2 regions of the Lactobacillus amylovorus DSM 20531 genome follow, and region 1 is predicted to be linked to the other one. Evidence: riboswitches for the same ligand, from Rfam matches in the RefSeq annotation. Region 1 holds a riboswitch; the other holds the start of a gene.
What was found. A riboswitch is a leader RNA that binds a small molecule or an ion and turns the genes downstream of it on or off. The one in region 1 is predicted to bind lysine.

Region 1 (3,425 bases):
TAAGCTTTTTTAGTTACATTTTACTTTCAACATATTCCTTAAGCACAACTGCTTGATTATGTTCCCTATTTTTAGCACCATAAAGAAACAGAACATCACCAGACTTTAACTTATCCTTTACTGTCTCAATAAATTCAGGCGTAAAGTCATTTTCATCCAATTCCTTGATGTACTTTTCTTTAAATTCGGGAAATTTTTCATCTTCATGGTTAAACCATTTTCTTAATTCGTTTGTTGGGCCAATCTGCTTATCCCATTCACCCAAGTCTGCCTTAACTTTACTCATACCACGTGGCCACATCCGATCAACTAAAATTCGGTAGCCTTCGGGTTGTTCATGATCATAAATTCGTACTAATTTAATTTCTGTCATTTGAAATTCCTCGCTTCTTTGTTTTAGTGTATTACTAAAAGCAAAAATTAGAAACAACGAGGCACTTTATGGATTACGTAGAATATTTTACTAACCGTCCCACTGACGAAATCACCCGCGATTTAATTGGACGACCACTCACTTTTAATAATGGAACAGAAAAACTTGGCGGCTATATCGTAGAGGCCGAAGCTTACATAGGAAAACTCGACCGTGCTGCCCACTCTTACGGTGGTCGCCGCAGTCCCTCTAACGAAGGCCTTTATCGCACTGGCGGCACCATTTATATTTATGCTCAACGGCAATACTTTTTCTTCGATGTTGCCTGCCAAGAAGAAAATGAACCACAAGGAGTTTTGATTCGCGCAATTGATCCTGTTTGGGGCATTGATACTATGGTTAAAAACAGAAATGGTAAAAGCGGAGTTCTCCTCACCAACGGTCCTGCTAAAATGATGCAAGCTTTTGGTATCCACGATAAAAACTGGAATCTACATTTTCTTTCAGATTCGCCATTTATCATCGATTTAGACGATAATCATAAACGTATTGCCCAGAAAATAATCGCAGATAAACGCGTCGGGATTAATCAATCTGATCCTGTCTGGGCTAACAAAAAATTACGTTTTTACGTTGCTGGTAATCCTTACGTTTCAGATATGAAAAAAAGAGATTGTGCTTACAGCAACGTTTGGACTTGACAAAACTTCATTTTTCTTTTAATCTTTCTATCAGTTAAATAATTTTCCAATGCAATAGAGGTTGCGACAACCACAAGATAATTCAGAGTCCGCGAAGACAATGAAGGTTATCTTAGGGCTACCGCCGAAATAGATTTAACATTCGCGTGTTGATCTGTTGGGCTATAGAACAATATTCTATAGACTGTCCTGGTTAGTCCCCAGGGAGCGCTATAAGATTTGGTTTAAATACTGATGATTATGACCCTCGTTTGTTTTGGCAAACGAGGTTTTTATTTACGCTTTATTGTATTGGCTTTATGTTAAAACTATTTTTTCGGAGGTTTTACAATTGAAGTCAAGATTTAGATGGATCGCTGCATTACTTACAGTGCTCCTCAGTATATTTATCGGTTTCAGCTTTAGTAGTAATTCGACTCAAGCTGCTAAAAAAGATTCCGGCACATTAAAGATCGGTATGGAAGCTAACTACCCACCATATAACTGGACTCAACCAACCAAAACTAATGGTGCGGTTCATATCGATGGTTCTAACTCATACGCTAACGGTTATGATGTTCAAATTGCCAAGATCATTGGTAAGAGACTTCATAAAAAGGTTATCGTTGAAAAGACCCAATGGGATGGACTTTTACCAGCTTTAACTTCAGGCAAAATTGACTTGATCATTGCTGGTATGTCACCTACTCCTGAAAGACGTAAGGCCATCAACTTCTCAGAACCTTACCGTAAGAGTACTTTCGTTGTTATCACTAACAAGGCAAGCAAGTACTCAAATGCTAAGAAATTAACTGACTTTAAAGGTGCTAAGTTAACCGCTCAACAAGGTACTTTGCACTACAACTTAATCAAGCAATTAAAGGGTGCTAAGCGTCAACCTGCGATGCGTGACTTCTCAGCTATGCGTCAAAGTTTAGCTTCAGGCACTATCGACGGTTACGTTGCCGAAGACATCGAATTTGAAAGTTACCACAACGTTAACCCTAACATCGTTGCCATTAACTTGAACAAGATGGCCGGCTTCAAGGTTGACCACGACGATTCCGTTACTAGTATCGGTGTCAAGAAAGGCAACACTAAACTTTTAAACGAAGTTAACGCTACTTTGAGAACTATTTCTAACAAAAAGCGTGATCAATTAATGTCACAAGCCGTTAAGGAACAACCTAAGGCTGGTAACCAAACTAAGAAGGAAAACTGGCTTGCTACTACCTGGAAGCAATACGGTGGCATGATCATGTCAGGTATCGGCATGACTTTGCTCTTAGCTTTAGTTGGTACTATCGTTGGTTTCTTCATCGGTTTGCTCGTTGGTATCGTTCGTACTATTCCAACACCTACTACTCGCGGCAAGCGCTGGGCATTAAACTTTGTTAAGTGGTTATTATCAGTTTATGTTGAAATCTTCCGTGGTACTCCAATGATGGTTCAGGCAGCCGTAATTTACTACGGTATCGCTCAATTCTGGCACTTGAACTTGAACAGAACCGTTGCCGCTTTGATCATTGTTTCAATCAACACTGGTGCCTACCTTGCCGAAGTTATCCGTGGTGGTATTATTTCTACACCAAAAGGACAATTTGAAGCGGCTAGTGCACTTGGTATGACCCACAACCAAAAAATGTGGCACATTATCTTGCCTCAAGCTATTAAGAACTGTTTACCATCAATTACTAACGAATTTATCGTTAACATCAAGGATACTTCAGTATTGAGTATCATCTCAGTTTCTGAATTGTTCTTCGTTGGTACAACTATTGCCAGTCAATCATTTAAGTTCTTCCCAACTTACTTAATGATTTCAGCAATCTACTTAATTTTGACATTTACTATTACCAGAATCTTCAACTTTATCGAAAAGAAGCTTGAAGGTAAAAAGAACTACAACTTGATGGCTAACCAAGTTCAAGTTAGTACTCCAAAAGATGCGGAGGCAAATAATTAATGACTGAATCAAACGAAGTAATTTTAAGTTTAAAGCATATGCAAAAGGCATATGGCAATCACCAAGTATTAAAAGATATTTCATGCGATATCAATAAAGGCGAAATCGTTACTATCATCGGGCCATCTGGTGGTGGTAAGTCTACTACTCTTCGCTGCATCAATTTGCTTGAAGAACCAACTGGCGGCGAGATTGATTTCCACGGTGAAAATATTTTATCTCCTGGCTACAACCGTAATACTTTCAGATCAAAGGTTGGTATGGTTTTCCAGCAATTCGACTTATTTGAAAACAAAAATGTTTTGGAAAACTGCATGATTGGTCAAGAATTAGTGCTTAAACGTTCTAAAGATGAAGCACGCAAGATCGCTATGGAAAACCTTAGAGAAGTTGGTATGGAACCTTT
Region 2 (3,425 bases), 930 kb from region 1:
TAATGTCATCAATTCCGGATGGCATGTGTTCATAAGGAACGTTGTGATTGTATAAAATTTGCAAAATGCGCAGGGTAAAACCAGCTTCCTTGTTAAGCAAATACTTGTGCAAATATAAAGCAGAGAAATGCTTTTGACTAGTTACACCAGTAATGGTGTTGTCAGGTTCAAAGTCTTTTTCAGGTACAATCATTGTTCCTGGATTTTCTGGTTCATGTGTATTTTTTACGTTGATAGGAATTTGCCCTTGAATTGCAGGAATCAAGGCCTCGTCGTGGAAGACGGAGAAGCCAGCGTAAGACAATTCACGCATTTCACGGTAGGTCATCTTTTTAATTGACTCTGGCTGGTCAACGATATTAGGATTTGCAGCGAAAATTCCGTTAACATCAGTAAAGTTTTCGTATAAATTGGCGTGAAAACCGCGAGCTAAAATTGCTCCTGTAATGTCAGAACCACCACGAGAAAATGTGGCAATATGGCCTGATGGAGTAATACCGAAGAAACCAGGGAAGATAATGCGTTCATCCTTAGCAATTTTTACTTGGTCAAGATTCAAATAGCTTTCTGGATTAACTAAGGCATCGTTAGGTTCACCAGTAACGATCAAACCTGCTTCAGTTGGATCAAGGAATCTACTTTTAATATTTTTATGCTGCAAAATTAGCGCGATTAAGCGTGCATTAAGACGTTCACCGTGTGCTTTAAATGCAGCCATTAAATAGTCGGAATTAGGATAGGTTTGCTCAGGTAAAGCTACTAAAATATCTTTAATTACTTGCAACTTTTGATCGCTTAGACCAAAGTAATGTCCAATTTCTTGATAACGAGCGAAAATTTGCTTAACGATTTCAGTTGTATCTTGTTTATTTAAGACTTCGTTTGCATATTTAATTAAAAGATCGGTGACTTTGATATCGTCACTTTCTCGTTTTCCTGGTGCGGAAACTACGATAACTTGTCTTTGAGGATCACTTAAAATAATATTTAATGCTTGCTCAACACTAGAGCCGCTGGCTAAAGAACTGCCTCCAAATTTTACGACTTTCATAAAATTAACTCCTTAGTAATGATTTTCAGAAATCATTAATTTGAAATAATAAAGTTAGACTAATTTTTAGTTGAATTTTAGCATTATTTTTTTATCATGCAACTAAATAGCGATAATATCAAGTGCAAAAATAACGTGAATAATAATGTAAATATAAATTAAATTAAATTTTTATAATAAAACTGTTGACTGAAATTTCATAAAACTGTAGACTACACTTAAATCATAGAGGTGCAGCTGACAAGAGTAGCAATTATGAGTTAGGCACAATGAAGATTAATTGTGAAAGGGAAAGTTGCCGAAGCTTATTCAAGCCAAAGAATTAAGCTGGGTCGCAATCGAAGAGGTTGCGAACTGTCGCGAATTAATCGCGGAGCGCTATCGACCATTAGATTAAGCAAAAACTAATCCATTGTTTGTTTGGCGCAGACAATGGATTTTTTGATTAGCGTTTCGGCAAAATAAGAATGGAGCAGAAACATGAATCCTCAAATTTTAGCAAATCAGATCAATGAAAAAGGACATTTAACTATTGGTGGTGTCGATACGGTCGAGTTAGCTCAAAAGTACGGTACGCCACTAGTAGTGTATGATGTTGAACAGATTCGCAATCAAATCAGAGCTTTTAAAAAGGTATTTGAAAAAGAAAAAGTTGCTTACGCAGTTAGTTACGCCAGCAAAGCTTTTGCTTGTATTGCGATGTATCAAGTAGCTAATGAAGAGGGAGCATATACTGATGTCGTTTCAGCAGGAGAACTTTATACTGCATTAAAGGCTAATTTCCCTACAAAACGAATTAGTTTTCATGGCAACAATAAATCATTGTTTGAAATTGAAATGGCCGTTAAAAATCATGTAGGCAAAATTATTATTGATAACTTCCATGAGATTAAATTATTGGACAAAGTGCTTCGTGAACAAGATGCCAAAATTAACGTGATGTTGAGAATCACACCAGGCATCTCAGCTCATACGCATGAATACGATCAAACTGGTCAGGTGGATAGCAAGTTCGGCTTTGATCTTGAATCAGGCCAAGCCGATTTGGCTCTAGAACAGGTTTTAGCTAATTCCAGAATGAATATGGTTGGTATTCATGCTCATATTGGATCACAAATTTTTGAATTAAATGGCTTTGAGATGGCTGCTAAAAAATTGATGGAAGTAGCTGAAAATTGGCGTAGCCAATACGGCTATACAGCCAAGGTGATCAATGTGGGCGGCGGATTTGGCATTAAATATACCGCTGAAGATAATCCATTAAAACCTGAAGAATTCGTTCAAGCAATCGTTGAAACGATCAAAAAAGAAGCTAAGGAAGCTGCATTTCCAGTACCAGAAATTGATATTGAACCAGGTCGTTCAATAGTTGGCCCTGCTGGCTATAACTTGTACACGACAGGCAGTCGCAAGGTAGTTCCAGGTTATCGTCCATATGTCACTGTTGATGGCGGAATGGGAGACAACATTCGTCCAGCATTATATGGTGCAAAATACGAAACAGTTTTGGCCACAGATCCGAAAGCTCCACTTACTGAGCATGTCAGAATTGCTGGTAAATATTGTGAGAGTGGCGATATTTTAGCAGAGGATCAAGCACTTCCAGCTACCAAATCAGGTTCATTGTTGGCCATGCTTGATACTGGAGCATATGGTTATTCAATGGCTTCAAACTATAATCGTAATCCTCGTCCAGCAGTTGTCTTTGTCGAAAATTGCAAGGCAAAACTAGTTATCAAAAGAGAAAGCTTAGAAGACTTAGTCCACTTAGATCAATCATATGAAGATTAATAAAAATAAATAATAGGAAGGTAAAAGCATGTCAGAATTAGACGCAAAAAGCATTATTGAATACATTGGCAATGCACCAAAGAAGACGCCGGTAAAAGTTTTTATTAAAGGCGAGATTGATCAACTTGATTTCCCTGAAGAAATTGAGAACTTTACCGAAAAAGATTTTGGTGTGATTTTTGGCGACTGGAAAGACGTTGAACCATTTTTAAAGGAAAATAAAGCCCTGATTACTGATTATCACATCGAAAATGAAGCTAGAAATTCAGCTGTTCCATTAGTTGATTTAAAGAAGTTTGATGCTCGAATTGAACCGGGTGCAATCATTCGTGATCGAGTAGCAATTGGTAAAAATGCCGTAATTATGATGGGGGCCATTATTAACATCGGTGCAGAAATCGGTGATGATACGATGATCGATATGGGTACCGTCTTAGGTGGTCGTGCCATTGTTGGTAAACATTGTCATATTGGAGCTGGTAGTGTTTTGGCTGGTGTCATCGAACCTGCTTCAGCTAAACCAGTTGTAATTGAAGATAATGTAGTTATGGGAGCCAATGCCGTAGTAATCGAAGGAGTTCAT

Region 2: it holds a riboswitch for lysine, as region 1 does, so the genes downstream of both, lysA (diaminopimelate decarboxylase) here and LA20531_RS05285 (ABC transporter permease subunit) in region 1, are expected to answer to the same signal.

What each region holds. Positions count from the first base shown of each region.
Region 1 covers NZ_CP017706.1:1,012,820-1,016,244, forward strand. Annotated here, with positions in the region: gene LA20531_RS05275 (DUF488 domain-containing protein) at 14-373, opposite strand; gene LA20531_RS05280 (DNA-3-methyladenine glycosylase) at 442-1,074, shown strand; lysine riboswitch at 1,122-1,295, shown strand; gene LA20531_RS05285 (ABC transporter permease subunit) at 1,406-3,019, shown strand; gene LA20531_RS05290 (amino acid ABC transporter ATP-binding protein) at 3,019-3,425, shown strand, end outside.
Region 2 covers NZ_CP017706.1:1,947,278-1,950,702, forward strand. Annotated here, with positions in the region: gene LA20531_RS09985 (aspartate kinase) at 1-1,051, opposite strand, end outside; lysine riboswitch at 1,270-1,440, shown strand; gene lysA (diaminopimelate decarboxylase) at 1,532-2,842, shown strand; gene dapD (2,3,4,5-tetrahydropyridine-2,6-dicarboxylate N-acetyltransferase) at 2,871-3,425, shown strand, end outside.